4 regions of the Kouleothrix sp. 19917 genome follow, and region 2 is predicted to be linked to each of the others. Evidence: riboswitches for the same ligand, from Rfam matches in the RefSeq annotation. Region 2 holds a riboswitch; each other region holds the start of a gene.

Region 1 (7,296 bases), 4.3 Mb from region 2:
GTTCACGCACGACAGCATTGGCCTGGGCGAAGACGGTCCGACCCACCAGCCGATCGAGCATTTCGCCGCGCTGCGCGCCATCCCCAACATGACGGTGATTCGCCCTGGCGACGCCAACGAGGCCAGCTACGCCTGGCGGGCCGCGCTGGAAAACACGCACGGCCCCACAGCACTTATCCTTAGCCGCCAGAAGCTGCCAACCTTCGACCGGGGCAGCATGGGCGCGGCCGATGGCACCCTGCGCGGCGCGTATGTGCTGATCGAGGCCGAAGGTGGCGCGCCCGAGCTGATCCTGATGGCGACTGGCTCCGAGCTGTCGCTGGCGGTCGAGGCGCACGGCAAGCTGGTGGAGCAGGACGTCAAGGCGCGTGTGGTCAGCTTCCCGAGCTGGGAATTGTTTCTCACCCAATCGGACGACTACCGCGCCAGCGTGTTGCCGCCGAGCGTGAGTGCGCGCATCTCGATCGAGGCGGGCGTGGGGCAGGGCTGGCACCGCTGGGTGGGCGACCACGGCGACGTGATGAGCATCGAAAAGTTCGGCGCGTCGGCCCCCTACAAGGAGATCTACCAGCACTACGGCCTGACCGTGGGCGATGTGGTGGATCGCAGCCTGCGCCTGCTGGGCCGTGGCGGCAGCAACGCTGGCGGCGAGCAGGTGCCGGGCAGCGCCGCGCCGTCGGAAGGTCATTCCTAGCGCGCTTTCAGCGCAGGGTTTAGGGTTTGGAGAATAGGGTTTGGTGATTGCAATGCAGAAACTCTTCCCTAAGTTCCGATCGCTTTCCTGATACTGCACGAGCGCGGCTTTTCGGACAGGACTTTCGCTTGCAGGGATGCATGATTCAATTCCTTGTCACTTTTTTGCGCTGCAGCGCAAAAAAGTGACAAGAAAAAGAAATTCTACCTTGCCCGCCGCAGGCGTAAATCCGCCTGAGCGAAAGTCCTATCGAAATCCGTTGCTGGTTATGACCAAAGACGAATGACGAACAACGAAACGCAATGCGGTCAAACGAAGCTGGTGGCTCACGCAAGCCGCCAGCTTCACTATTTCCTGGCCCGGCCAGATTGTCATACACTTGTCACCAGAAAACTATAGTCAATGATACATTCGATCGTACAATAGAGCTATTCCGACCTGTGGCGTACTGAAAGCGCACACCTGTGGCAACGATCGACCAGACCGATGTAAACGAGCCGCGCCTGGAAGAGTACACGCAATCGCTGCGTGAAGACGTCTTTGTTGTGCTGCTTTATTCGTTGGGCGGCCTGGGCTTGCTGCTGCTGTGTATTGGCCTGGTTGGCATGCCCGCAACGCGGCTGAGCATGTATATGGGCATTGCCCTGATGCTGAGCTACTGGCTGGCCGACAAGCTGCGCCGTCGCAAGAACTACCCCGCCGCCGTCTGCGCGTTTCTGGCCGGCATCATGGCCGCGCTGGCCGCGTCGTTTGCCTTCTACCCGCTCGACAGCAACCCTTTCATCTTCTTCACGCCACTCCTGATCGCCGCCAGCGGCATTCTGCTGCAGCCGCGCACCGGCTTTATCACTGCCAGCGCCGCAATGCTATTGATGGCGCTGCTGGCCCTGCTGCTCGGGCAGCACGATCAGATCTGGCACCTGCCATTTCTGGCGGCCACCGTCCTGAGCTACCTGAGCGCAACGGTTTCCATGCTCACCTCGCAGAGTTTTGCCGCCGCCGTGGAGTGGGCGATCGACAGCTACCACAAGGTCGAACGGCGCGAAACACAGCTTTACGAAAGCGAAAAACAGCTTCAGCGCGCACTGCGCGACCAGGATTACCTGAACAGCCAGCTGCAAAACAGCAACAAGCAGCTTGAAAATGCCCGCGCCGTTGCCGAATACGCCAACCGCATGAAATCGCACTTTGTGGCAAACATGAGCCACGAGCTGCGCACGCCGCTCAACGCGATCATTGGCTTTTCCTACATTCTCAAGCAAGAGCTGAAAGGCCCGCTTGCGCCCGAGCAGCACGACTACATGGGCCGAATTTACGACTCGGGCAACTACCTGCTCAAGCTGCTGAACGACATTCTCGACAACGCCAAGATCGAGGCCGGGCGGCTCGATTTGCAGCGCGAGCCAAGCCAGATCGAGCTGGTGGTGCAGGAAGCGCTGATCACCGCCAGCAGCCTGACGCTGGGCAAGCCGATCATGCTGCGCAGCGAGATTGCGGGCGACCTGCCCCTGGTGTATATTGACCGTGTGCGCGTGGCACAGGTGCTGCTGAACCTGCTCTCGAACGCGGTGAAATTCACCGAGCACGGCAGCATTACCCTGCGCGTCTATGGCAGCGCGGGCGAAGCACAAGCCGACGCCAGCCAGGTGATTGTCGAGGTTGAAGATACGGGCATTGGCATCGCGCCCGAAAATATCGACATTATTTTCGAAGAATTCCGCCAGGCCGACGAAACGCTTTCGCGGCGCTACAGCGGCACTGGCCTGGGCCTGCCAATCAGCCGGCGCCTGGTCGAGCTGCATGGCGGCCAGCTGAATGTCACAAGCAAGCCCGGCTACGGCTCGACATTCCGCTTTACCGTGCCGGCCGTCACTGCCGAAGACATGTGCGCCGTGAGCGAGCGCATGAGCATGCCGATCAAGGTCGAAGAAGCCGAGTTCCTTTCAACCCAGCCCGAGTCAAGCCCGGCAGTGCTGAATTAACCGCTGCCACCATTGCATGCAGGTGAATGATATGACGCAACCATTTGCGCGCCAGCACAACCGAACACCGATCGACAACCCGGAAAATGCGTATATCATCCTGGTTGAAGACGATCCCAATTCCTACCTGGTGATCGAAGAGCTGCTGAAATATGCTGGCTTCAAGCACTTCTACCATCGCGGCAGCGGCGCCAAGCTCATCCAGCTGATCGAGGCGCTGCCCCAGGTCGATCTGGTGCTGCTCGACATTGGCCTGCCCGGCGAGGATGGCTTCTCGGTGCTCAAGCGCCTGCGCGCTCACCCACAATCGGCGCGCGCGCATATTGCCGCCGTCACCGCCAACATCATGCACCAGACGCGCCTGCGCGCCAAGGATGCCGGCTTCGACAGCTTTATCAGCAAGCCCATCCACCCCGACAAAATCTGCGAACAGATCCGCCGCATGCTTGGCGGCCACACCTTCTGGTGGTAGCCAGCCGTTGCGCAATGTGCAACACGGCGTTGACAAGCCCGCCCCCGGCTGCTATACTGCGCGCCAATTGAAGACCGCTCATCAAGAGGGGTGGAGGGAACGGCCCTGTGAAACCCCGGCAACCCCCGAGCCATTTACGATTTTGGATGTACGATTTACGATTGCGGCCTCACATTCGTAAATCATAAATCGTCAATCGTAAATCTCGGCACGGTGCTAACTCCGACAGCGCAAGCTGGGAGATGAGGAACACACAGCCTCACGCCAGCGCGTGGGGTGTTTTTATGCCCAAAAACCAGGAGAATACTATACTGTGACACACGCCACCAAACCCACCTACCTCGAAGCGCTGCGCGAGCGCGTGCTGCTCTACGACGGCGCAATGGGCACCAGCATCGACACCTTCAACCTCTCCGCCGACGACTACGGCGGCGAGCGCACCAACGGCAACCGCGACTACCTGGCAATTGCGCGCCCCGACGTGATCGAGCAGATTCACGCCTCGTTTATGGAGGCCGGCTGCGATGTGCTGGAAACCAACACCTTCCAGAGCACGCGCCTGCGCCTGGAAGAATGGGGCCTGGCCGAGCGCACCGCCGAGCTGAATATCGCCGCCGCGCGCCTGGCCCGCAGCGTGGCCGACCGCTACCAGGCGCAGGATGGCCGCCCGCGCTATGTGGCTGGCTCGATTGGCCCAACCGGCAAGCTGCCTTCCTCCGACGACCCCGCGCTGTCCAACATCACCTTCGACGAGCTGTCCGACATCTTTTTCGAGCAGGCCAGCGCGCTGATCGAGGGTGGCGTGGATGTGCTGCTGGTGGAAACCAGCGTCGATATTCTGGAAGTGAAGGCCGCGCTCGATGGCATCCGCCGCGCAAAGAAAGCAACCGGCAGCAGCGTGGCCGTGCAGGCCCAGATCTTCCTCGACCTGTCGGGACGCATGCTGCTCGGCACCGAGGTGCCGGCCGTGATCGCCACGCTGGAAGCCATGCCGGTGGATGTGATCGGCCTGAACTGCAGCACCGGCCCCGAGCATATGCGCGAGGCGATTCAGTACCTGTGCGCGCACTCGCGCCTGCCGATTTCGTGCATCCCCAACGCCGGCCTGCCGATCGAGGTCGATGGCGAGACCGTGTACCCGATGGAGCCCGAGCCATTTGCGCGCATCCTGGGCGGTTTTGTGCGCGAGTATGGCGTGAATGTGGTGGGCGGCTGCTGCGGTACCACGCCCGCGCACCTGCGCGCCCTGCGAGCGGCGCTTGGCTTCGAGCGCGCCCCCGCCGAGCGCGAGATCGAATACATTCCCAGCGTTTCGTCGGGCGTGAAGGCCGCCGCGCTGCGCCAGGACATCACGCTCACAATGATTGGCGAGCGCGTCAACACGCTTGGGTCGCGCAAAGTCAAGCGCCTGCTGCTGAACGACGACTACGACGGCGTGCTGGAAGTTGCGCGCGAGCAGGTGGACGGCGGCGCGCACCTGCTGGACGTGTGCGTGGCCACCACCGAGCGCCCCGACGAGCAGGATCAGATGGTCACGCTGGTGAAAAAGCTGACCATGAATGTCGAGCTGCCGCTGGTGATCGACACCACCGAGGCCGACGTGCTGAAGGCCGCGCTGGAAACCTACCCTGGCCGCGCGGTGATCAACTCGCTCTCGCTGGAAGGCGGGCGCGGCGAAAAGCTCGACCGCACGCTGCCGCTGCTGGCGCGCTATGGCGCGGCGGCCATGGCGATGACGATTGACGAAGACGGCATGGCGCACACGGCCGAGAAGAAGCTGGCGGTTGCTCAGCGCATTGCGCAGATCGCGCAGGACGAGTATGGCGTGCCGGCCGAGGCGCTGATCTTCGACGTGCTGACCTTCCCAATCACCACCGGGCAGGAAGAGCTGCGCCGCGCCGCGATTGAAACGATCGAGGGCATCCGCGCCGTCAAGCAGAACATCCCCGGCTGCTTCACCACGCTGGGCGTTTCGAACCTGAGCTTTGGTGTCGCGCCGCACGCCCGCGCCGCGCTCAACTCGGTCTTTCTCAAGCACGCCGTCGACGCCGGCCTCGACACGGCAATCATCAACCCGGCGCACGTCACGCCCTACGCCGAAATTCCCGACGAGCAGCGCGCGCTCTGCGAAGACCTGATCTTCAACCGGCGCGAGGACGCGCTGGCGCGTTTCATCAACTTCTACGAGCAAAACGCCGCCGCCGAAACCGAAACCCGCGCCGACCCGACCGCCGGCATGACGGTGGGCGAGCGCCTGCACTGGAAGATCGTCCACCGCAAGAAAGAAGGCGTCGAAAGCGATATCGACACGCTGATGGCCGAGCGGATGGGCATCACGCCCGACGCTGTAAGGGCGCAGCAAGTAGCGGCGCAGCAGCCCGCAGCAGAGGCGCAGCAGCCCGCAGATCCTTCAACAGGCACAGGCCCTCAGGCTGCTGCGCCCCGACAAGAAGAGCAAACAATGCCGCGTGGCGAAGCCGCCGTCGACGTACTGAACGACGTGCTATTGCCCGCAATGAAAGAAGTGGGCGACCTGTTCGGTTCGGGCCAGCTCATCCTGCCCTTTGTGCTGCAAAGCGCCGAGGTGATGAAAAAGGCTGTCGCGCATCTTGAACTGTATCTCGATAAGCTCGAAGGCTCTACCAAGGGCAAAGTCGTGCTGGCGACGGTGTATGGCGACGTCCACGACATTGGCAAGAACCTGGTGCACACGATTCTCGCCAACAACGGCTACACCGTCTACGACCTGGGCAAGCAGGTGCCGCTTAACACGATCATCGAGAAGGCAGTGGAAGTGGGCGCCGACGCGATTGGCCTGTCGGCGCTGCTGGTGAGCACCTCGAAGCAGATGCCGCTGTGCGTGCAGGAGCTGCACCGGCGCGGGCTGAGCTTCCCGGTGCTGGTGGGCGGCGCGGCGATCAACAAGCAGTACGGCCAGCGCATTACCTTTGTGGCGGATGAGGAACCCTACGAATCGGGCGTGTTCTACTGCAAAGACGCCTTCGAGGGTTTGGAGACGATGGACAAGCTGGCCGACCCGGCGGTGCGCCCGAGCTTTGTGCAGCAGACGATTGTGGACGCGGCGCAGGTGCTGCGCCAGAAGCAGCGCGGCCGTGTGGCGCTGGCCGAGCTGGGGCAGGCCACCCGCGGCGACACGGCGCGCTCGAATGTGCGCCGCGACGTGCCGGTGCCGACGCCACCCTTCTGGGGCACGCAGGTGGTCACGCGCATCAAGCTGCAGGACGTGGTCGATTGCCTCGACCGCAATGCGCTGTATCGCCTGCAATGGGGCGCGAAAAACGCCAAGGGCGCGGAGTGGGAGCGGCTGAAGGGCGAGTTCGACGTGAAGGTGCGCGAGCTGCTGCGCGAGGCCGAGCGCGATGGCTGGCTGGAGCCGAAAGTGGTGTATGGCTACTTCCCGGTGCAGAGCGACGGCAACGAGCTGGTGGTGTACGATCCAGCTTCGCTAACCCCCAACTCCCAACCCCGCGAACTGACGCGCTTCGTGTTCCCGCGCCAGCCCGAGCGTGAGCGACTGTGCCTGGCCGACTACTTCCGCGCCGCCACCAGCGGCGAGTACGATGTCGCAGCCTTCCAGATCGTAACCATGGGCACGCGCGTCGACGACCTGACCGAGGAGTTGCAGCGCGCGGGCGACTACAGCCGGGGCTACTATATCCATGGATTGAGCGTGTCGCTGGCCGAGGCGCTGGCGGAATACACCAACCGCGTGGTGCGGCAAAGCCTGGGCCTGCGCACTGAGCCCGGCTCGAAAACCGGCGAGCGCGGCAAGCGCTACTCGTGGGGCTACCCGGCCTGCCCCGACCTCGACGAGCACGCCAAGCTGTTCGCGATCCTGCCGGCCGAGCGCATTGGCGTGACGCTCACCGAGGCATTCCAGCTTGTGCCCGAGCAAAGCACCGCCGCAATTGTCATTCACCACCCCGACGCGAAGTACTTCAGCATCGGCTCGGTGGCCGAGCGCGCCGAGGGCGATGTCGCGGCGATTGAGGCGTAGCTGGCGGCAAAGCCGCTATCATAACTGCTTCAGGCGCAGCGCCCAGCGGACAATTTCACATTTTCCCGACGTTATTAGCGTCCTTAGCCTTCGGCAGAGCGGTACTCGTCCTTTTCTTTGTATGCAGTGT
Region 2 (7,296 bases):
GGGATTTCATCTGCGACATGCGCACCGACAGCGCGATCTGGATCGACGGCGAGCTGTTCTACCAAGATGGGCAGTTTCAGGTTTAGTGCGCTTCCAGCGCAGGGGTTAGGGGATGGGGTTTGGTGATCACAATGCAGAAACTCTTGCTGATTTCCCTATCTCTTTCTCCATAATGCACGAGAAATGCAACCGTCTGCTTGGCAAACGCGCTATCGAATAGGAATGCAATGTCAACTGTCGAGGTCACGCGCCAGGGAATTCTGCTCGACGGCGAGCCGTTCCCGCTGCTGGGCGGCCAGCTCCACTACTTCCGCTACCCCGACGCCGAGTGGCGCGACCTGCTGCTCACTGCGCGGGCGGGCGGCATCAACACCATCGACACCGTCATTCCCTGGAACCTGCACGAGCCGCAACCCGGCCAGTTCGATTTTGCTGGCATTGCTGATCTGGCGCGCTACATCGACCTGTGCGCCGAGCTGGGGCTGTATGTGATCGTGCGGCCCGGGCCGTATATCTGCGCGGAGTGGGAGAATGGCGGCTTCCCGGCTTGGCTGACCGCCCAGCCCGACGTCGAGCTGCGCGTTGACAACCCCGCCTATCTCCACGCGCTGCGTCGCTGGTTCGACCGGCTGCTGCCCACCCTGGCCGAGCGCCAGATCACGCGTGGTGGGCCAGTCATCCTCTGCCAGATCGAAAACGAACACTGGGCTTCGGGGCGCTACGGCCACGACGACCACCAGCGCACGCTGGCGCAGGAAGCGATTGCGCGCGGCATCGACGTTCCGCAGTACACGTGCATGGGCGCAATGCAGGAATGGGCCGAGTTTCGCAATGGCTGGAGCGGCATTGCCGAAAAGCTGGTGCAAACGCGCAGCGCCTGGCCCGAGAACCCGCTGATCGTTTCGGAGCTGTGGAGCGGCTGGTTCGACAACTGGGGCGCGAGCCGCCACAGCCACCGCAGCGCCGCCAAGCTCGACATGACCCTGCACCAGCTTGCGGCGGTTGGCGCGAGCGGCTGGAGCCACTGGATGTGGGCGGGCGGCACCAACTTCGGCTTCTGGGGCGGGCGCACGGTTGGCGGCGACACCGTGCATATGACGACCTCGTACGACTACGACGCGCCGGTGAGTGAGTATGGCGGGCTGCGCGAAAAGTTCTTTGTGGCGCGCCGCCACCACCTCTTTATGGCGACGCTGGGCGCACAAATGAGTGCCGTGCTGGCCGACGCACAGCCGGGCGGGCCGCGCGTGATTGCGCCAGCCGCCGTGGCCGGGCGCGGCGAAGCCGGCAACGCGCCCTACCGCAATGTCAGGGCGGCGGTCAGTGCCCCGGACGGCTGGGAAAACTTCACCGCGACGTTTTTTCAGAACGGCGGTCTGGAAGGGCAAACCCACCAGCTCTATCTCGCCCGGCCAGCGGTGCATCTCGCCGTCGACGTCGAGGCCGCCGCGATCAAGCCGATTTTCAGCAACCTGCCGCTGCGTTTTGATAATGAGTCGGCATCGCTGATCCTGGCCTATCACACCGCGCGCATTCTGGGCTTCTGGCAGCATCCCGAAGGCGACACGCTGGTGCTGTATGGCAGCGCGGGCGAGGTTGGGCAGTTGCGTCTCGATGCGCCCGGCGCAACGTTCGCGACCGACGAAACCGTGCCTTCGAACGTCACGCTTGAAGTGCGCGAAAGCACGCTCGACCTGCGCTTCTGGATGAGCGAACAGCCCACCCTTGTGCGCGCCAGCCTGAACGACAGGCGGCGGCTCACGGTGGTGCTGCTCACGCAGGAATGCGCCGAGCGCTGGTGGCCGCTGCCCGGTGGCGATTTCGTGTGCGGCCCGCACCGTGTAATTGCCGAGCCAACGCAGGAAACTGGCGCAGCGCCGCGCATCCGGCTCGACCGGCGCGGCATTCGTCCGTTCGTGCACATTGCCGCCAATGGTCGCGCCCGCGCAATCGAAACGCCCGCGCCCAGCGCCGCAGATTCCACGCCATTCGCGCTCGACTGGCAGCGCCATGCTGTGCGCGAAGCAACAGAAAACGACGGCTGGCAGGCGATCGACGGCCCGCAGGCGCTGGAAACGCTCGGTTGCGCGCTGGGCTATGGCTGGTATCGCGCCCAGATCGACGTGGAAAGCGACCAGCTCACCGTGATCGGCGCACCCTGGCTGAACGACCGCGCGCGCGTGCTGGTCGATGGTGTCGATCAGGGCTGGATGGGCGTGCATCCGCACGGCCCGCGCTTCACCCTGCCGCTCGCGCTGCCGGCTGGCCGCCACGAGCTGCGCCTGCTGCTCGACAACCTGGGGCGCTTCAACTACGGCTCGAACACCGGCGAGCGCAAAGGCCTGCTCGACACGCTGTTCTGGTATGCGCGCCAGCACGACATCAGCGCGGGCTGGGTTGGGCTGTGGCAGGAAGCGGTGTTCGCGGGCGAGGCGCTGGCCGGCGCGCGCGCCGCCTACGTCCGGCCCGACATCGCCAGCGCCGACCTGGGCAATCTGCCATTTCAGGGGGCCAGCCTGTGGCTGCTGCGCGACATCGAGGCCCGCGCCGGGCAGCGCTACCTCATCCAGCTCACCGGCGACCGCAACCCTGGCGCGCTGTATGTCAACGGGCAGGCAATTGCGCGCTTCAGCCGGCACCACGGCGGCGGCTACATCAAGGCCGACATCACCGACATGCTCCAGCCGGGCGCGAACGGCCTGGCCCTTCATATCCAGAACTATGCCGGGGCAGCCTGGCAGGCTACGCTGCTGGAATATCCCGCCAATGGCGCGCTTGACGCAGCGTGGAGCTTTCGTGCCGGGGTCACGCCCGCAGACACAGCGCGCAACGACGACGTGACGGGGCCGGCGTTTTTCCGCGCGCGCTTTGCCTACCAGCCCAGCGCGCACGGCAGCGGGCCGTTCAAGCTGTATGTTCCGGGCCTCTGCAAAGGGCAGATCTGGCTCAACGGGCAAAACCTGGGGCGCTACTGGAACATTGGCCCGCAGGAAGCCTACAAGCTGCCAGCCGCCTGGCTGCGCGACAGCAACGAGCTTCTGATTTTTGAAGAAGAAGACGGCCAGCCCGACGCCGTGTGGATCGGCAGCGACGCGCTGGGCGCAAGCCAGCTTGATGAGCTTGCCGGCTAGCACAGCGCGGCCGCCGAGACGAAGCCAAACAGCCTGCGCGCGGGTTTGCAACTGCGCGCAGGCTGTTTCCTATTGTTTGGAACGCGCTCAGCGCAGCTGATACACGCGCGCCTCGTAAGGTCGCAGCGCCAGTCGTGCAATGGGCGCGTTCGCATCGACCGGGTAGTTGCCGATTAGCAGGGTGGGCTGGCTCGCGCCGAGGCCGTTGGGCAGCGCGAACTCGGGCGTTTCGGCGGTGAAGTTCAGGATGACCAGCAGCTGCGTGTCGCCAAGCGTGCGCGTATACGCATAGACCGCCGGGTCGTTGGGCAGCAGCAGGTCGTATGTGCCGTAGACGATCACCGGGTTGGCCTTACGCAGGCGAATTAGCGCCTGATAGTAGGCAAAGACCGAGTCGGGGTCGCCAAGCTCCTGGGCCGCGTTGATCGCCGTGTAGTTCGGGTTGACGGCGATCCAGGGCGTGCCGGTGCTAAAACCGGCGTTTGCGCTCGCATCCCACTGCATCGGCGTGCGGGCATTATCGCGGCTTTTGGCGTGGAGCATTGGCAACACTGCGGCGGGGTCGTAGCCACGCTCATTCACCAATTCCCGGTAGGCATTCAGGCTCTCGATATCGCGGTAGTCGTCGATGCTGGCAAACGGCACATTGGTCATGCCAAGCTCTTCGCCCTGGTAGATATAGGGCGTGCCTTGCAGCGTGTGCAGAAACGTCGCCAGCAGCTTGGCCGACTCGGCGCGGTAGGTGGTGTCGTCGCCAAAGCGCGAAACTGGGCGCGGCTGGTCGTGATTGGAAAGGTACAGGCTGTTCCAGCCGCCCTCGGCAAGGTCGCGCTGCCAGCTTGTCATCACGCTCTTGAGGTCGAGCAGGTCGAGGCGCTTGAAATCCCACTTGCCGATCTGCGAGCCGCTGTTGATGTCAAGGTCCATATGCTCGAACTGGAAGAGCATGTCGAGCGGGCCGTGTTCGCTGTGGGTTAGCTCGATGCCGTGTGCGGTGGTGGCGGTGGGCGCCTCGCCAACGCTGAAGATATCGTACTTCGACAACACTTCGCGCTTCATCTCGCCCAGGTATTCCAGCAGACGCGGGCCGTGAAACACCAGGCCGCCGGGAAACTGGTAGCGCGCCGCCGACTGCACTGGCGCGTCGGGCAGGCCAGGCGCTTTGGAGATCAGGTTGATCACGTCCATGCGGAAGCCGTCGATGCCCTTGTCGAGCCACCAGCGCATCATGCTGTAAATCGCCTCGCGCACCGCCGGGTTGTCCCAGTTCAGGTCGGGCTGCTTGGTAGAAAACAGGTGCAGAAAGTACTCGCCAGTGGCGTCGTCGCGCTGCCAGGCCGAGCCGCCAAAGAACGATCCCCAGTTGTTCGGCTCCGCGCCATCCTTGCCCGGCCGCCAGATGTAGAAATCGCGGTAAGGGTTGTCGTTCGCGGCGCGCGACTCGACAAACCATGCGTGCTCGTCGGAAGTGTGATTCACCACCAGATCCATCAGCAGCCTGATGCCGCGCGCATGCAGGCCAGCCAGCAGCTCATCGAAGTCGGCCATTGTGCCGAACTCAGTCATGATCGCCTGATAATCGCTGATATCGTAGCCATTGTCGTCGTTGGGCGATTGGTAGACCGGCGACAGCCAGACAACATCGACACCGAGGGTTTTGAGGTAATCGAGCTTGCCGATGATGCCGCGCAAATCGCCCACACCATCGCCATTGCTGTCGGCAAAGCTGCGCGGGTAGATCTGGTAGACGACACTTTCTTTCCACCATGCGTTTTGCATAAGGCTTGCTCCTCATATCGCGGAATGGCACGCAGACACCGCGTACTGCTGCTTCCTTCTGTGCAGTGGATGATACCGTTCAATCGCGGCGCGGGCAAATTGCGCCACGATCTGCACTGCGTACTTGCTCAGCGGGGGGTTTGGAGGGCGTCAGCCCTCCAAAATAATCTTTTTTCTGGGCAGTCTCGACCACCGACGTAGTCGAGACTGCCCAAACAGAAAACAGCAAGGGCAGTAGACCGCTCGAATTCCCAACCGCGCCATCGCGAATTCAAAGTTGACAAAATAAATCAAGCAATGTAAGATGCGCGGCACAACTGAAGAAGCACAGACTCTTATCCAGAGAGGCAGAGGGACCGGCCCGATGAAGCCTCGACAACCCTGGAAAGGGCTTTGAGCATCGTGCGAAACAAAAAGGCGCACGGCTCGAAACTCGATCATTAGGGTGCCAAATCCGGCAGCACAGACTGGAAGATGAGAGGTGACGGCTGATGCCGGGGCTGCGCGTATGCGCGCCACGGCAGCGCACAGCGCACATACGCTCATCGTCCACGACGATGGGCGTTTTTTGATGTTGTACACAAAGGAAACAGGCCATGACCAGCACCCCCGGCACACCAGGCACCGCAGGCTGTCTCGACATTGCGCGTATTCGGCAGGATTTCCCGGCGCTCCAGCAAACCGTCAACGGCTGGCCGCTGGTGTTTCTCGACAGCGCCGCGTCGTCGCAAAAGCCGCGCCAGGTGCTCAACCTGATGGACGGCTTGTATCGCTCGACCTATGCGAATGTGCACCGCGGCGCGTACTGTTTCAGCCAGCGCAGCACCGACCTGTACGAGCAGGCGCGCGCCAAGATCGCCGCGTTTATTGGCGCGGAATCGCCGGCGCAGATCGTCTTCACGCGCAACGCCACTGAGGCGCTGAACCTGCTGGCCTATTCCTACGGGCGCACCTTTCTGCAAGCCGGCGACGAAATCGTGCTGACCGAGCTCGAGCATCACGCCAACTACCTGCCCTGGCTCCAGCTTGCCCGCGAGCGCAATCTCACCATCAGGCTCATCCCGCTCGCCGCCGACGGCACGCTCGACCTGAGTACGCTCGACGACCTGCTGACGCCCCGCACGCGGCTGGTGAGCTTCGCGCACGTTTCGAATGTGCTTGGCACCATCACCGACCCTGCGCCGATCATTGCGCACGCGCACGCGCAGGGCGCGGTGGTCGTGCTCGACGCCTGCCAGTCGGCACCGCATATGCCGCTGGATGTGCAGGCGCTCGGCGCGGACTTCGTAGTGTTTTCCGGCCACAAGATGCTTGGCCCAACCGGCATTGGCGCGCTGTATGGCCGCGCCGATCTGCTGGCCGCCATGCCGCCCTTCCTGACCGGCGGCGACGTGGCCCGCGATGTCGGGCTGGATGAGGTGCTGTGGGAAGATGCGCCGCTGAAATTCGAAGCGGGCACGCCCGCCTTTGTCGAGGCGATTGGCCTGGGCGCGGCTACCGACTACCTGGCGCAGCTTGGCATGGCAGCGGTGCGCGAGCACGAGCGCGCCCTGACGGCCTATGCCCTGGCGCGCTTCGATGAGCTGCCGGGCGTGCAGGTGTTTGGCCCGCGCAACCCCGGCCTGCGTGGCGGCGTGGTGACATTTACCGTGGACGGAATTACCCCGCAGGAGCTGGCGCTGGCGCTTGACGAGCGTGGCATTGCCATTCGCTCGGGCCGCCACTGCGCGCACCCGCTCCATGCGCGGCTGGGCCTGCCCTCAACGGCGCGCGCCAGCTTCACGATCTACAACGACCTTGCCGATGTTGATGCGCTGGTGGAAGGCATCACAGCCATTCAAAATCGCTGCGCGCTTGAGATAGCGCAACCTGCCCTGCGCCGCTCCCTCCCCGCGCGCGCCGCGCTCGACTGCGCGGCGGTATAGGGCAGATGGGCGAAACGCTTTGCTGCACCAGTGTCAGCGGGCAAAAGAGCGAACTCGCGCACGATGAGGTACAATACAGAACACGAGCTTTCGCTGGGTGCTCATATGCACTATTGCTCCGTCCTGGCGCAGCAAAGGGTCCGACTTCCATGAACCTCCCCGCGGCTACCGGCCACCATAGCCAGCACGCGAGCGATCGCTACCGCGCTGTTCTCGATTCGCTGGATGCCGGCTTCTGCATCATTGGCATGCGATTCAACGACGACGGCACGCCGGTTGACTACCAGTTCCTCGAAGTCAACGCCGCGTTTGAAGAGCAAACCGGGATCGAAAACGCCACCGGCCGGTGGGTGCGCGATATTGTGCCCAAGCACGAGCAGCACTGGTTCGACATATACGGCCGCATCGCGCTGACTGGCGAGCCAATGCGCTTTGAGAACCCGGCCGACCAGCTTCACCGC
Region 3 (7,296 bases), 1.7 Mb from region 2:
ATTCGAGCGTGCCGGCCAGCGTTTCGTCCACGCCCGAGCCGGCCCACTGCGCCGCCGCGAGCGCGCGCGACGGTGCCTGGCCCGCCGCCAGCCGCGCCACATTGACGCAGTAGCAGCCCACGTCCATCAGCGCGCCGCCAACCAGCTCGGCGTTCAGGCGCACGTTGCTCGGGTCGGTCAGGAAGAAGCCGAATGATGCGCGAATGATCCGCACGTCGCCAATGGCGCGCTGGGCCAGCAGCTCGCCCAGCTTGAGCGTGCGCGGGTTGAAGCGGTACATAAACGCTTCGACCAGCCAGACATTGTTGGCCCGCGCTGCGTCGTACATGGTGAGCGCCTCGGCGCGGCTGACGGCCAGCGGCTTTTCGCACAGAATGTGCTTGCCGGCCTGCGCGGCTTTGATCGACCACTCGGCGTGCATGCTGTTCGGCAGGCCGATGTACACCGCTTCGACCTCGGGGTCGGCCAGCAGCGCTTCGTAGCTGCCATAGCCGCGCGCAATGCCGTAGTTGCTGGCAAAACTCGCCGCCCGCTCGGCGTCGCGGCTGGCGGCTGCCACGACATGCTCGCTCTCGGAAGCGCGCAGCGCGTCGGCAAATTTCCCCGCGATATGGCCGGTGCTAATAATTCCCCATCGCATAGCGTGTGCCTGTGCTTTCCTTAATCTCGCGTCGGCCCTCTACACTATCAAGCCGGAAGATTCATCCACAGATTACGCAGATTACGCAGATAGAGCTTTTACGAGCCAAACTATAATCTGTGCAATCTGTGGATTATCCTCGGCGTCAGGCGCGCGCGCCCTGCCCCGCCAGCGCCTCGACCTCGGCGCTTGGGCCGAAGGCGTCGGCATAGCGCGTGGCAAACTCGCCGGTTGTAAACGTGTGCTCCTGGCAGCCGCGCATTTCGATTGCGTAGGCGGCAGCCAGCGCCGCGATGCGGCCCGTCACATCGAGCGGCAGTTCGCGCGCCAGGCCGAACGCCAGCCCGCCCAGGTAGGCATCGCCCGCGCCGGTCGGGTCCACCACCTCGCTGATCGGCGCGATTGGGATTTCGAGCTGCCGCTGGTTTGTGTTGTCGTAGATGATCGAGCCTTCTTCGCCGCGAGTGACAACCGTGAGCGGTACGGAAGCGATCAGCTCGGCCTCGCTGCGGCCAGTTTTCTGCGCCATCATGCCGAATTCGTAATCGTTGCCCACCAGCACGCTCGCGCCGCGCAGGCCATCCAGAATCTGGTCGCCCTCCAGGCGCGGCGTCTGCTTGCCGGGGTCGAACAGGAACGGGATGCCCGCCTGACGGCATTCGTGGACCGAACGCTCCATCGCCTCAGGGTCGGTTGGCGAAATGATTGCCAGGTCGCTTGCGCCGAGCCCGCGCTCCAGCAGCGAAAGGTTGCGCGACTGGGCCATTGCGCCGGTGTAAAACGCGACGATCTGGTTGTTCGATTTGTCGGTGTTGATAAAGCACGACGCGGTGAATTCGTCGTCGATCAGGCGGATGCCCGAGGCATCGATGCCCTGCTGCTCCATCCAGGCGCGGTACTCGCCAAAATCCTGCCCGGCCGTCGCCACCACTCGCGGGCGCTCGCCCAGCAGCGCCAGCGTGTAGGCAATATTGCCCGCCACGCCGCCGCGCATGCGGCGCATGGAGTCGACCAGAAAGCTGACTGTTAGCATATGCACTTTATCCGGCAGGATGTGATCCTTGAAGTAGCCGGGAAAGTTCATGATGTAATCGTAGGCGAGTGAACCGGTGACGACGATACCCACGTCTTGCTCCTTGAATTAGCCTTGCTTATTCGTTCGGGCCATCCAGCCCGTGTTGTTCGCGCAGCAGTGCCGATGTTTCGGCCACCAGCTGCATGGCGCGCTCGGCGCCGGCCACCGACAGGCGGCTGATTGTGCCGGCGGTGGTGACGACACAGCGGCGCAGCACGCTTGCTGCGTCGTGCCCGCCCGGCGCAATCGCGCCCGCAAAATTGCTGGCCTGCTCGGCCAGGCGCTCGGCGCTGGCCCGCGCAATCGTTTCGTCCTCGGCGGGAACCAGCCCCAGGCCAAGCATGCCATCGCGCTCGAAAAACTCGGCCAGGGCCGGCGCGGCGGCCACCAGGCTGGCGCTGTTGTCGGCAACATTCGCAATCAGCATGTCGATACTTAATTGCAGCACTTCCGCCCAGTCGCACGCGCCGCCGGCAAACAGCGCCTTGCACGCGCGCACATCATCCAGCACCTGATTGATCTGCTGGCGCACCCGCGCCCAGTCTACCGGCACAAACGGCAGGCCAACCATTTCGAGGAAGGGCTCGTCGACGCAGATAATTGTCGTCGGGTTCCATTCGCTCAGGCGGGCCTGCTGCCACTCGGCGCGCAATTCCAGGTGCTGCACCAGCGCGTCGAACAGCATGTCGTCGTAGATCAGCGGCCGGTCGCGCTCGTCGGTTATTTGCGCGGCCAGGCTGATCGGCCCCATCAGCTGGCCCTTCAGCGCGCGATACGTGCGCAGCGATTCGCCGTGGCGCAGCATTTCGTCCAGGCCCGCAGCATCGTCGGCGCTGAGCGATGTGTACGAATAGCGATCTTCCAGGTAGGCCAGCCCGAGCGCGTCCATCTCCTGCTCGGCGCGCCGCCGGTCGACATACAGCCGCGATTGCGAGGCGTCGACCACCAGGCCGGGAAAGCCCTGCATGCTCTGGACATAGCTTTCTTCGCGGAAGCTGCGCCGTGGCAGCTGCGGCCAGGCCAGCAGCGCGCCAGCATAGCGCCGCGAAATCTCAAGCGCCTGCGCTGCGTTGTGGTGCGGCAGCCCGCCGAGCAGCAGCGGCAGGCAGGCAGGTTCGAACGGCAAGCTCATACACTGTCGGTCTAGCCTGCCGCCGCGTCGCCGCCCCCGGCTGGCGCGAGCAGCTGGCGCAGGTTGTCGGCAAAGGGCGGGCGAATCACGCCGCGCTCGGTAATCAGGGCGGTGATGAGCGTGTGCGGCGTGACGTCGAAGGCCGGGTGCGCGGCCACCACACCCGCCGGCGCAATCGGCTGCCCGCCAATGCTGGTTACTTCTTCGGTGGCGCGCTGCTCGATTGGGATGGCATCACCATCGGGCAGGCGCATGTCGATCGTGGACGAGGGCGCGGCGACATAGAAAGGAATGCCGTGCGCGCGCGCCAGCACCGCCAGCCCGTAGGTGCCGATCTTGTTCGCAACATCGCCGTTCGCCACCACCCGATCCGCGCCGACAATCACGCAGTCGATTGCGCCCTGGCGCATAAAGTAGGCGGCCATGTTGTCGGTGATCAGCGTGAGCGGCACGCCCGCGCGCTGCAGCTCCCAGGCCGTCAGGCGCGCGCCCTGCAAAAATGGCCGCGTTTCGTCGACAAAGACATGCATGGCGCGCCCGCGATCGTGCGCCACGCGAATAGGCGCCAGCGCGGTGCCAAACCCGGCGGTGGCAAGCCCGCCCGCATTGCAGTGCGTCAGCACCTGCCCGCGCGCAGGAATAAGATCCACGCCATATTCGCCAATCGCGTGGCACATTGCCAGGTCTTCGGCCATGATTGCGTGAGCTTCGGTGAGCAGAAGGTCGCGCAGCTCGGCGGGGCTGGCGCTGGCGTGGCGCTGGGCGGTGCGCAGCATGCGCTCGGTGGCCCAGGCGAGATTCACTGCCGTGGGGCGGCTGGCGTCGAGGGTGGCTTTGGCCGCTTCGAGCAGCGCCAGCAGCGCGGCGCTGGTGCCGGCGGGCTGGCGGGCGGCCAGCGCCATGCCATACGCGGCCGTGCAGCCGATCGCGGGCGCGCCACGCACCTGCATCGAAGTAATCGCGTGCGCGACCTCGGCCACGCTGGTGCAGCGCACGGACGTTTCCTGATTGGGTAAGAGCCGCTGATCGAGCAAGCCGACGGCGTCGCCATCCCACCAGATATGCTGATATGCTGTGTCAGTACTCATAGAAAAAGCCGCCCGCATCGCGAGAGGCCGTTGTCGTGCTACCTCTCATCTTTCAGGCGCATAACGCGCCTGCAGGAATTGGCACCTTCCCGCCATTTACGATTGACGATTGACGATTGACGATTGACGGCAGCGCCTCATCGTAAATCCAAAATCGCAAATCATAAATCGGCAGGGGTTGCCGGGCTTCGTCGGGCCAGTCCCTCCGCCCCTCATGATGAGCATTATGATGCATTTTTCAAGCCGCGATTATAGCATAGTCGCGGGCGCGCTGCAACCACGGGCCGTTTGGCGCATTTGTGCATCTGCGCTGTGCCACGCAGCCGCGCCCGAAGCCGGTGTGCTATAATATTGAGCACACAGAATTCATGCAGCGACGGCGCAACCTGTGGGGCGTGCCGCGCGATTGCCATACGCCAGGCGCAGGTATGCGATTGACATTTTTGGGCACCGGCACCTCCATGGGCGTGCCGGTCATTGGCTGCGAGTGCGCGGTGTGCACCTCGCCCGACCCGCATAACAAGCGCTTGCGCACATCGGCATTGCTGGAAGCCGATGGCAAGGCAATTTTGTTCGACGCCGGCCCCGATCTGCGCCAGCAGGCGCTGGCCGCCGGCATTCGTCGCGTCGATGCCGTGCTGCTGACGCACGCCCACGCCGATCATATTTTCGGCCTGGATGATTTGCGGCCACTCAATTTCGCGCAGCGCGCCGCCATCCCGCTCTACGGCACCGCCAACACCCTGGCCATGGTGCGCGAACGTTTCGGCTATGCGTTTGTGAATACGTCGGAAGGCTCGACACGGCCGGCGCTTGAGCTGGTTGAGATCCAGAGCGGCGTGCCTTTCGACATTGGTAGTGTTACCATCGTTCCGTTCGATGTGCAGCACGGCAGCTGGACGATCACGGGCTTTCGGATTGGCCGCCTGGGCTATGTCACCGATGCCAGCAGCATTCCCGCGCCGTCGCTGGCGCAGCTGCGCGACCTCGACGTGCTGGTGCTTAATGCACTGCGCGCCAAGCCGCACCCGACACACTTTTCGCTTGGCGAGGCCTGCGCCGTGGTGGCCGACCTTGAGCCGGCCCGGGCGCTGCTGGTGCATATGACGCACGATGTCGAGCATGCCAGCGTTGACGCCGAGCTGCCCGCGCCGGTACACCTTGCCTACGACGGCCAGGTCGTCGAGATCAGCGAACCCTGATCTACGATTGCGTATCGTAAAACTGGCATTGGCCGGGCGCAGGAATGCATGAAGAAGCGGTTCTGTGGTACGATAACAGTGCGATCAAGCAACGTTCATATCAACAGTACTTTCCCTGCGACGCGTGTGTCGCGTGGTATTTGGCCAGCCTCGCGCAGAGCGCAGCCTTTACCGTTGCGCGCGAGTGCGCCTGGCCGGCGCATTGCTGGCACGCCGCAGCTGCATAGATTCGGAAAACCATGCGTATTGCGATTGATGCGCGCCTGAACGCCTACCGCCAGGGTGGGATTTCTCAGTATACGCGCCAGCTACTCACGGCTTTGCCCGATACAGCCCGCGACGACCAGTTTGTGTCGTTGCAGCACCGCGACCACCTGCGCCCGCTGGCGCTTGCGCCAAACGTGGTGCGGCGCAGTGTCTATACCCCTCCCCATCATCGCTTCGAGCAGTGGACGATGCCGCTGGAGCTGCTGCTGGCTCGCCCGAATGTCGCGCACTTCCCCGATTTTGTGGCCCCGCTGCGCCGCCCCTGCCCAGCCGTTGTGACCATTCACGACCTGGCGTTTATGCACTACCCCGAGATTCTGGACGACGCCGCGCGCGCCTACTATGGGCAGGTGCGAACCAATGCGCCGCGCGCCGAGGGCATTATTGCCGTTTCGGAAGCTACGCGCCAGGACATTGCGCAGTTCATCGACATCCCAATCGAGCAGATTGACGTGATCTACGAAGCCGCCGCGCCGCTGTACAAACCGATTCCGCTGCGCGCTGGCGAGGCGCGCGTGCTGAACTCAACGCCGGTGGAAGCTGGCTCGTTTATGCTGTTTGTGAGCACGCTTGAGCCGCGCAAGAATCTGCCAACCCTGCTGCAGGCATTGCGCATCTGCCTCGACCGGCGGCCCGACGCGGGCTACCGGCTGGTGATCGTCGGGCGGCGCGGCTGGCGCGACGAGCCGATCTTTGCGGCGGTGCGCGACCTGAAGCTGGCCGACCATGTGTTATTTGCGGGCGGCGTGGGCCAGTACGACCTGCGCTGGCTGTACAACGCCTGCCGCATCTATATCAACCCTTCGCTGTACGAAGGCTTTGGTCTGCCGCTGCTTGAGGCAATGGCCTGTGGCGCCCCCTGCCTGGCCGCCGCGACCTCGAGCCTGCCCGAGATCGGCGGCAACGCGGCGATCTATGTGCCGCCGCTCGATGCCGATGTCTGGGCCGACGAGATCGAGGCGCTGTGGGATGATAGTGTGCGCCGCGCCGAGATGGGGCGCATGGGCCAGGCCCGCGCGCAGCAGTTTTCGTGGGCGCGGGCCGCGCGCGAAACAATGGCGGTGTATCGCCGCGCCGCTACCGAGCGGGCGCTGCCCACCACGGCCACGCCGGTGCAGGCCGGCCTCGACCTGCCCATCCCCACGCGCGCGCCAATGTCGCCGGCTGGCCCGCGCACCTGCGTGCAATGCGGCGCGGATCTCAAGCCCACCAGCCTGCAGCATCGCCTGGCGATGCGCGCCGATGCCATGCCCGCCAGCGCCGAGCCGATCGCGCCGCGCGCCTGGGCATGCGCTCGCTGCGGCCACGTCGAGCTGGTGGTCGATTGGGCCGGGGCCGGCGACGGCACGGGCGTATTGCACTACGCCCCGCTTGACGAAGGACGACCGACGGCGGCAGATGCTGCCGAGCTTGAAGACGTGCCTGCCGAAGCAGATGGCGGCGACGGCAAGGGCGTATTGCAATACGCCCCGCTTGACGACGGACAACCGACCACGACAGATGCTGTCGAGCCAGAGGTTGTGCTTGCCGAAGCATATGACGCAACTGCCGAAGCAGATGGCGGCGACGGCAAGGGCGTATTGCACTACGCCCCGCTTGGCGACGGACAACCGACCACGGCAGATGCTGCCGAGCTTGAAGAAGCCCCTGCCGAAGCATACGACAGCACTGCCGAAGCAGATGGGAGCGGCGGCAAGGGCGTATTGCAATACGCCCCGCTTGGCGAAGGACAACCGACGGCGGCAGATGCTGCCGAGCTTGAGTCAAGTGCTGCCGAAGCATATGATGCCCCTGCCGAAGCATATGACGCCACTGCCGAAGCAAATGATGCCACTGCCGAAGCAAATGATGCCACTGCCGAAGCATATGACGCAACTGCCGAAGCAGATGGC
Region 4 (7,296 bases), 3.1 Mb from region 2:
TAACGTACTATCACGATGGTGTTTCGGTGCGCATCGACAATGATAATTTGGTCAAACCAATTCAAGATGCGCTGAATGGCTTCATTTATGAGGATGACAGCCAGATCACGGATACCTATGTTCGCAAGACTGATTTGAATGGGAGTTTTCGCGTTCGTGGCATGTCACCAGTCCTTGCAGAGGGCTTCTGTCGCGGTAACGAATTCCTGTATATCCGCATTGATGTGGCTCCTGACCATGGGGAGTTGATTTGATGACTCTAGATACAACCGCACGTGAGCATCAACGCCTGCTCGAAGTCGCTCGCGAATATCGCCAGCGCGGCTATGATGTTATTATTGAACCGCCACCTGACCAACTGCCAGATTTCCTTGCCCGCTTTCGTATTGACATGGTAGCGCGTAGTTCCGAAGAAAATGTAATTGTTGAAGTGCGAACGCAAGAGTCGCTTGGAAGCGCTCCAGAACTTGACGCAGTTGCCCAAGCACTTCACGATCAGCCAACTTGGCGATTCGAGCTTGTGGTGACGAACCCGAAGGAACGTTCATCACTTCAATTAAAATATGCAACTTCGCTCACTGATCGTGACATTACATACCGCCTTCGTGAAGCACAGCAGTTATCAGATCAGGAGCACGGGGAGGCTGCTCTGATGCTTGCCTGGTCCGCAATTGAGGCATTACTGCGCGCTATTGCGAGTGAGGAATCTGTCTCTGTTACACGCAATAATCCAGGCCAACTGACGAAAAGCCTATTCACCTATGGGGTACTTGATAAGGAACAATACCAGATCTTAGAGAAGGCATTTCAAGCACGAAACAATATTGTACATGGATACAAAGATCACCAATCGCTCGCAAGTACATTGCAGAAGATGCTACACGTCGCAGATCAGCTGCTACAACAGCATATAGCTCTGTAGTTTCTGTAATATCGCCAATAATCACTTGCCCAAATGAGCTTTCCAGCCAACCTCTGCGCCTCGCTGCGCACCGAGCGGTACAAAACAACGGACGGCGAGCATATGCTCGCCGTCCGCTACTTTCCACTATCCCCTATTCCCACCAGTCCTAGCTCGCCAAGCCCGCCAGAAACTCTGTGATGATCGGCCCCTGCGGCTGGTAATCGACCAGGAAGGCGTCGTGGCCGGCGCTCGACGGCAGCACTACATGCTCCGATGGGCGGCCAATCCGCGCCAGCGCGTCGGCGATCTGCTGCGACTCATCGACCGGGTAGAGCCAGTCGCTGGTGAACGAGAGCAGCAGGAATTCCGACTGGCTGCGCGCCAGCGCGGCGTCGAGCGAGCCATAGCGCGCCGGCAGGTCCCAGTAGTCCATCGCCTTGGTGATATACAGGTAGGAATTGGCGTCGAAGCGCGCGTTGAAGCTCGCGCCCTGGTATTCCAGGTAGCTTTCGATTGCGAACTCGCGCTCCAGCGAGAAGGCCGGCCCGCCGCCCTGCTGAAACGCCCGCCCGAACTTGCGCTCCAGCGAGGGCTCGCTCAGGTAGGTGATGTGGCCGATCATGCGCGCCACCGCCAGCCCATCGGCGGGCGCCTGGCCGTCGTAGTAGTCGCCACCGCGCCAGTTCGGGTCGCTCATGATTGCGCGCCGGCCAATGGCGTTCCAGGCGATCGTCTGGGGCGAGGAGCGCGCGCTGGTGGCCAGCAGCAGGGTGCCGCGCACGCGCTCGGGCAGGGTTGTGGCCCATTCCAGCGCCTGAAAGCCGCCCATCGAGCCGCCCGCCACTGCCAGCAGCTGGTCGATGCCCAGGCGATCGAGCAGGCGTGCCTGCGCGCGCACCATGTCGCCAATCGTGATCACCGGGAAGCGCGCGCCGTAGGGCTTGCCCGTGCTGAGATCGACGCTGCCGGGGCCGGTGCTGCCCTGGCAGCCGCCCAGCACATTCGAGCAGATCACAAAATATTTATTGGTATCGAATGGTCGCCCCGGCCCCACCATTGCATCCCACCAGCCCGGTTTAGCCGCGCCAGCGTACCAGCCCGCCGCGTGCGCGTCGCCGGAAAGCGCGTGCAGCAGCAGGATGGCGTTGTCGCGCGCCGCGTTGAGCGTGCCGTAGGTTTCGTAGGCCAGCGTCACTGGCCCGAGCCGCGCGCCACTTTCGAGCTGCAGCGGTTCGAGCCAGGTCATGCTGCGGCGTTCGACCACACCCACATTATCAGTCTGTCGATCGAGTGTCATAGCGATCATCGTCTCGACTCCACACTGTAAGGGCGATGCATCGCCCGCGTTAGCGGTGATTCACAACACATCAGGGGCGATGCATCGCCCTTACGCCATGGTGCCGCCTAGACCTTCGCCAGGGCCTGATCCAGGTCGGCAATGATGTCGTCAACCGTCTCGATACCGATCGACAGACGCACGTAGTCGTCGGTCACGCCCGTCAGGCCCTGCTCCTCAACCGTCAGCTGGCTATGGGTTGTCGACGCCGGGTGGATCGCCAGGCTCTTGGCGTCGCCAATGTTGGCCAGGTGCGAGAACAGCTTCAGGCTGTTGATAAACGTCGCGCCAGATGCACGCCCGCCCTTGATGCCAAAGCCCAGGATGCCGCTCTGGCCTTTGGGCATCATCCGCTTGGCCAGCTCGTAGGTGGGGTGGTCGGGCAGGCCCGGGTAGTTCACCCACTCGACCTTGCTGTGCTCTTGCAGATATTTCGCCACAGCCAGCGCGTTCTGCGAGTGGCGCTCCATGCGCAGCGGCAGCGTCTCGATGCCCTGCAGCAGCAGGAAGGAGTTGAACGGGCTGATCGCCGCGCCCAGGTCGCGCAGCAGCTGCACGCGTGCCTTGATGATGTAGGCCAGCGGGCCAAGCGCCTGCGTGTACACCAGGCCGTGGTACGACTCGTCGGGCTGGGTCAGGCCGGGGAAGCGCCCGCTTGCCGCCCAGTCGAACTTGCCGCTGTCGACCAGCAGACCGCCGATGCTGGTGCCGTGGCCGCCGATGTACTTGGTGGCCGAGTGCACCACAATATCCGCGCCGAAATCGAACGGCTTGCACAGGTACGGCGTCGCCGTGGTCGAGTCGACAATCACCGGCACGCCGGCCTCGTGGGCAATCGCCGAGATCGCCTCAAGGTTCAGCACGTCGAGCTTGGGGTTGCCGATCAGCTCCAGGAAGAACGCCTTGGTGTTGCCGTCGATTGCGCTGCGGAAGCCATCCAGGTCGCGCGCATCGACAAAGCGGGTGGTGATGCCCAGCTTTGGCAGGGTGTGCTTGAACAGGTTATACGTGCCGCCGTACAGGTCGGTCGACGACACGATGTTGTCGCCCGCGCCAGCAATATTCAGCACCGCAAACGTCTCGGCGGCCTGGCCCGAAGCCAGCGCCAGCGCGGCCACGCCACCCTCCAGCGCGGCGATTCGCTGCTCGAGCACATCCTGCGTCGGGTTCATGATGCGGGTGTAGATATTGCCGAATTCCTGCAGGCCGAACAGGCGCGCGGCGTGGTCGGTGTCCTTGAACTGGTACGACGTCGTCTGGTAGATCGGCACCGCGCGCGCGCCAGTGGTCGGGTCGGCCTGCTGGCCGGCGTGGAGCGCAAGGGTTTCAAAGCCGGTGAATTTCGTTTCGTCCGCCATCGGGAATGCCTCCTTACAACGAGAACAAGCCACGTGCCACAGGTGAGGCGCTGCGCGATGGGGCTGGCAACAACAAAGCCCTCATCGCGCAGATGAGGGCCATGGAAACGCTGAAACAAAAAGCCCTTCCAAAACCATAGGAAGGGGCTTACGTCCGACGTATGCCTCTCATCTTCCAGTCGCGCTGCCGGATTTGGCACCCTAATGATCAAGCTGCGCATGCCTCGTGTACTAAACGTTGCACGCCTACGCTTTTTCCAGGGTTGCCGAGGTTTCATCGGGCCGGTCCCTCCACCTCTCTGGATAAGAGTTGCGCTATTCAATTGTTGCGCCGAATAATACGTGAGTTGCGCAGAAATGTCAAATAGCCATTCGGCGGATTGGCGCTCGTCCGAAAGGCGGATGAGGCCAGGCCGGGGAACTTCTTAAGCAGCCGCGAAGCATTGGAACGCACAGAGATTAACGATCTATAGAACCAAACTCAGTACTTTGGAAAATACGTTATTTCATACAACGGGCAAGCTTCCAGGAAGCTCATCTGATTATCAGGTTGAAGCAAAACTGGCCTGAGCTTCCTGGAAGCTGAGTACAAGGAAACTTCGTTGACAGAGTACTCAATATCCTCTGTACGCTCTGTGGCTCAATTCATTTGCTCTTCGCTGTAGTGAGGGGGTGTCGCTCAGCGCTCGCGGGGCGACAGATCGAACGCGAGCAGCACATGCCGCACGCCGGGTCGGTTCAACGTCAGCTCGAAGTGGCGTTCCATCTGCAAGCGGTAGGCTTCGCAGATATCGATTGGTACTTCGGCCGGGCAGCCCTCCAGAATGCCCAGCGAGAGGCGTGCTCCGTTGTGCACATTGACATCATAGCGGAAGGCCGGCGCGCTGCTGAGCAGCGCGCCAAGCCCCAGCACCAGCGCCACCACCAGCCCACCAGCCCACAGCCCCACCTGCGCCGCCACGTTTGGCTTCGCCCTCTGGCGCAGTAGCTCGTTCGCTCGTGCCATTCCGCCCTCCCTGCGCCTACCACATTTCCAGCGCTGGCGCCCTTCTGCCGGCCCTAGCCGCCAATTGGCCGCAAAGCATGCCCAAAGGCCCATTCGGCTACCAGCCGGCCCTGCGCACGGGCCACTTCATCGGCGCTGCGGAAGTGGAGGCCCTGGTAGATGCGCACGTTCACGGTATCCCACGCCAAGTCCGAGAACCGAGTGTATGTGCGCATCTTCGGCTTGGCATTTGCATTGGTGCTGACAACCGTGAAGACCACGCGATCCGTGCCGAAGTACAGTTCCAGCATACGGGTCAGCGCGCCGACTGCACCATTCGCGCCCGATGTATACTCGGGATAATTTGGCGTATTGAGAAATGGTTGCCAGCTCGGGTCGCCCTGTGTCTGCGGGTTGCCGTCATTCTCGCCCTCGTTGATCGCCGTGACCGGTCGCCAGTAGACGTAGGCCGACTTGCTATCCCACGTGACAATAAATGAGTCAGCAATTGCCAGCGCGCCGAGCGCCAGCAGCCGCGCATTATCGCCAATGTTGTCTGTGCGCCACGCCGCAACATCGCGCAGCGTTTGGTGCAGAAGAATGAAATAGTTACTGGCGTAGAACGTTGCAAGTTGGGTCTGGTCGGGTCGTCGGCTGCCATCTGCAAGACCACCCAACGCCTTCACCTCGTTGTATTCCCTGGCATACTGGTCGCTGCTCAGCGCGGGGGGCGGCGGCGCGCGAAACTGGTCGCCACGCTGCAATGTAAACGGCGGAACCGTGCCAAGCAAGGGGCTCGCCATTGGCGCCAGCGTTGGCGGCGGCCCCGGCAGCAAAGACGGCGTCGGGCGCCACTGGCCAGGCGCGGTGCCACCAGTGAACGGTGCCGGGGGCGGGTTCGGCACGCGCCCATCATTCGCCCGCAGCGCCAGAATGCCCGCCGCAGCCGTCGCGCCAACCTGCACGCCCGGGTCGCTTTCGGCCAGGCCGTGGGCAGTAAAGTACTCGTTGTACATCGAATCGAGCGCGGCTTGCTGGCCGGGCAAAATGCCAACGAGCACATCGTGCGCGGCCTTGGCGGCGGCGGCCTCGGGCGAGCCAGACGTACCAGCCGGGAACGCTACGTGATATGGCGCATAGCGTCGATCGATCGCCTGGACGGCATCGTGAACCGCGGCCTGCACGACCGCCAGATCAAGGAATGGAATGGGAGTTGGGCGCGGTGGTGTGGCCGTGGCCAAAAACTGCACAGCAATGTTATGCCAGGCAGTTGCCGCATCGGGCTCTGCGCTGGCGGTTTGGCCGATTGCGCGTGCCCCCGCCACTGCGCGCGTGCTGCTTGCCCCATTCAGGATCGCGGACATTGCTAGAACAGCCACAGCCAGTGCGCGCCAAGTGCGCCAGGTATTCCTGCACATACCGAACATTTCGTCCCCCTTTCATAGAATTCCTCATCGTGATGTCTCAGGCGACTGCGTAGTGTCCTCAGTCTCGTCAGCCGTTAGTGCTTGGAGAAAGGCGCACAGTCGCGCCACGTCGGCAAAGCCTTTCCGCTCTCCAGTGGGCGCATCTTCGAGCGCTGCCCGCCAGACCATGCCGCCTTCCTCGCTTTCGGCTTGCCACAGGCGCAGGAGGTAGACACGATACCGCCGCGGTTCGGTCATCGTTTCACCTCTTGGGCGCCGTTGACAGCGAGTGAACTAGTGCATAATCAAGAAAGCGATGCGGAAATCAGGGAAGAGTTTCTCATTGCAATCGCCAAACCCTATTCCCCAAACCCTAAACCCTGCGCTGAAAGCGCACGAGGGCTATTTCTCGATAAGGCGCTGCAAGGGAACGTGCGTGCCAGCATAGCAGGCGAGCGTCAGAGAAACGTCACAGAATGTGCCAATACCTGTTGTTTCGCACCACCGGGAGCGATATAATGGCGCTATCGCATTCCTGAGTCAGCTACTGTCGCGGTGGGGGTGGGTGGAGGTGGTTCGCCATGGCTCGACTATCGCTTACGCTGCTTGGCCCAATGCAGCTCACGCTTGGTGGCCAGCCGGCTGGTGGCTTTGCCTACCACAAAGCGCGGGCGCTGCTTGCCTACCTGGCAGTTGAAGCCGGCCAAACGCACCAGCGCGACACACTGGCCGCCCTGCTGTGGCCCGAACTGCCCGACGAAGCGGCGCGGCATAATTTGCGCCAGGCGCTCGCCAACCTCCGCACGGTGCTCGGCGATGCCAGCGCTATTCCACCATTCCTGCTCATCACCCGCGACACCATCCAGCTCAACGTAAGCGATAGTGACAACCTGGATTGTTCAGCTTTTGCCGCTTTGCTGAAAGAATGCGAGCGGCATGCGCATCGCCACCCCGAACGCTGCTTCAGCTGCGCCACTCGGCTTGAACAGGCCGTTAGTCTGTACCACGGCGATTTTCTGGCCGGCTTCAGCGTGGGCGACAGCGCGCCATTCGAGGAGTGGCTGCTGCGCAAGCGCGAACGGCTGCATCAGCAAGCGCTTGGCGCGCTCACGCGCCTGGCCGTCTTTCACGAGCGGCGTGGCAACCACGACCAGGCTCGCGACTGCGCCCAGCGCCAGATTGAGCTGGAACCCTGGCGCGAAGAAGCTCACCGCCAGCTCATGCGGTTGCTGGCGCACAGCGGGCAGCGCAGCTCCGCCCTCGCGCAGTACGAAAGCTGCCGCCGCATCCTGGCGCGCGACCTGGGC

The links. Region 2 has a riboswitch for S-adenosylmethionine ahead of M1P90_RS03850 (aminotransferase class V-fold PLP-dependent enzyme). Riboswitches for the same ligand answer to the same signal wherever they lie in the genome.
Region 1: another riboswitch for S-adenosylmethionine. It lies ahead of M1P90_RS21655 (methionine synthase); the one in region 2 lies ahead of M1P90_RS03850 (aminotransferase class V-fold PLP-dependent enzyme).
Region 3: another riboswitch for S-adenosylmethionine. It lies ahead of mtnA (S-methyl-5-thioribose-1-phosphate isomerase); the one in region 2 lies ahead of M1P90_RS03850 (aminotransferase class V-fold PLP-dependent enzyme).
Region 4: another riboswitch for S-adenosylmethionine. It lies ahead of M1P90_RS16655 (homocysteine synthase); the one in region 2 lies ahead of M1P90_RS03850 (aminotransferase class V-fold PLP-dependent enzyme).

Annotation. Positions count from the first base shown of each region.
Region 1 covers NZ_CP097099.1:5,345,819-5,353,114, reverse strand. Annotated here, with positions in the region: gene tkt (transketolase) at 1-694, shown strand, start outside; gene M1P90_RS21665 (sensor histidine kinase) at 1,159-2,676, shown strand; gene M1P90_RS21660 (response regulator) at 2,708-3,148, shown strand; SAM riboswitch class I at 3,224-3,397, shown strand; gene M1P90_RS21655 (methionine synthase) at 3,462-7,166, shown strand.
Region 2 covers NZ_CP097099.1:968,696-975,991, reverse strand. Annotated here, with positions in the region: gene M1P90_RS03865 (aminopeptidase) at 1-86, shown strand, start outside; gene M1P90_RS03860 (beta-galactosidase) at 228-3,131, shown strand; gene M1P90_RS03855 (glycoside hydrolase family 13 protein) at 3,219-4,910, opposite strand; SAM riboswitch class I at 5,243-5,391, shown strand; gene M1P90_RS03850 (aminotransferase class V-fold PLP-dependent enzyme) at 5,507-6,835, shown strand; gene M1P90_RS03845 (ATP-binding protein) at 6,985-7,296, shown strand, end outside.
Region 3 covers NZ_CP097099.1:7,870,300-7,877,595, forward strand. Annotated here, with positions in the region: gene M1P90_RS31580 (Gfo/Idh/MocA family protein) at 1-640, opposite strand, end outside; gene M1P90_RS31585 (carbohydrate kinase family protein) at 786-1,766, opposite strand; gene M1P90_RS31590 (uroporphyrinogen decarboxylase/cobalamine-independent methonine synthase family protein) at 1,792-2,847, opposite strand; gene mtnA (S-methyl-5-thioribose-1-phosphate isomerase) at 2,859-3,935, opposite strand; SAM riboswitch class I at 3,978-4,159, opposite strand; gene M1P90_RS31600 (MBL fold metallo-hydrolase) at 4,364-5,137, shown strand; gene M1P90_RS31605 (glycosyltransferase) at 5,377-7,296, shown strand, end outside.
Region 4 covers NZ_CP097099.1:4,063,017-4,070,312, forward strand. Annotated here, with positions in the region: gene M1P90_RS16640 (RusA family crossover junction endodeoxyribonuclease) at 1-254, shown strand, start outside; gene M1P90_RS16645 (hypothetical protein) at 254-922, shown strand; gene metX (homoserine O-acetyltransferase MetX) at 1,071-2,201, opposite strand; gene M1P90_RS16655 (homocysteine synthase) at 2,309-3,598, opposite strand; SAM riboswitch class I at 3,764-3,908, opposite strand; gene M1P90_RS16660 (hypothetical protein) at 4,278-4,604, opposite strand; gene M1P90_RS16665 (vanadium-dependent haloperoxidase) at 4,658-5,947, opposite strand; gene M1P90_RS16670 (hypothetical protein) at 6,035-6,247, opposite strand; gene M1P90_RS16675 (ATP-binding protein) at 6,571-7,296, shown strand, end outside.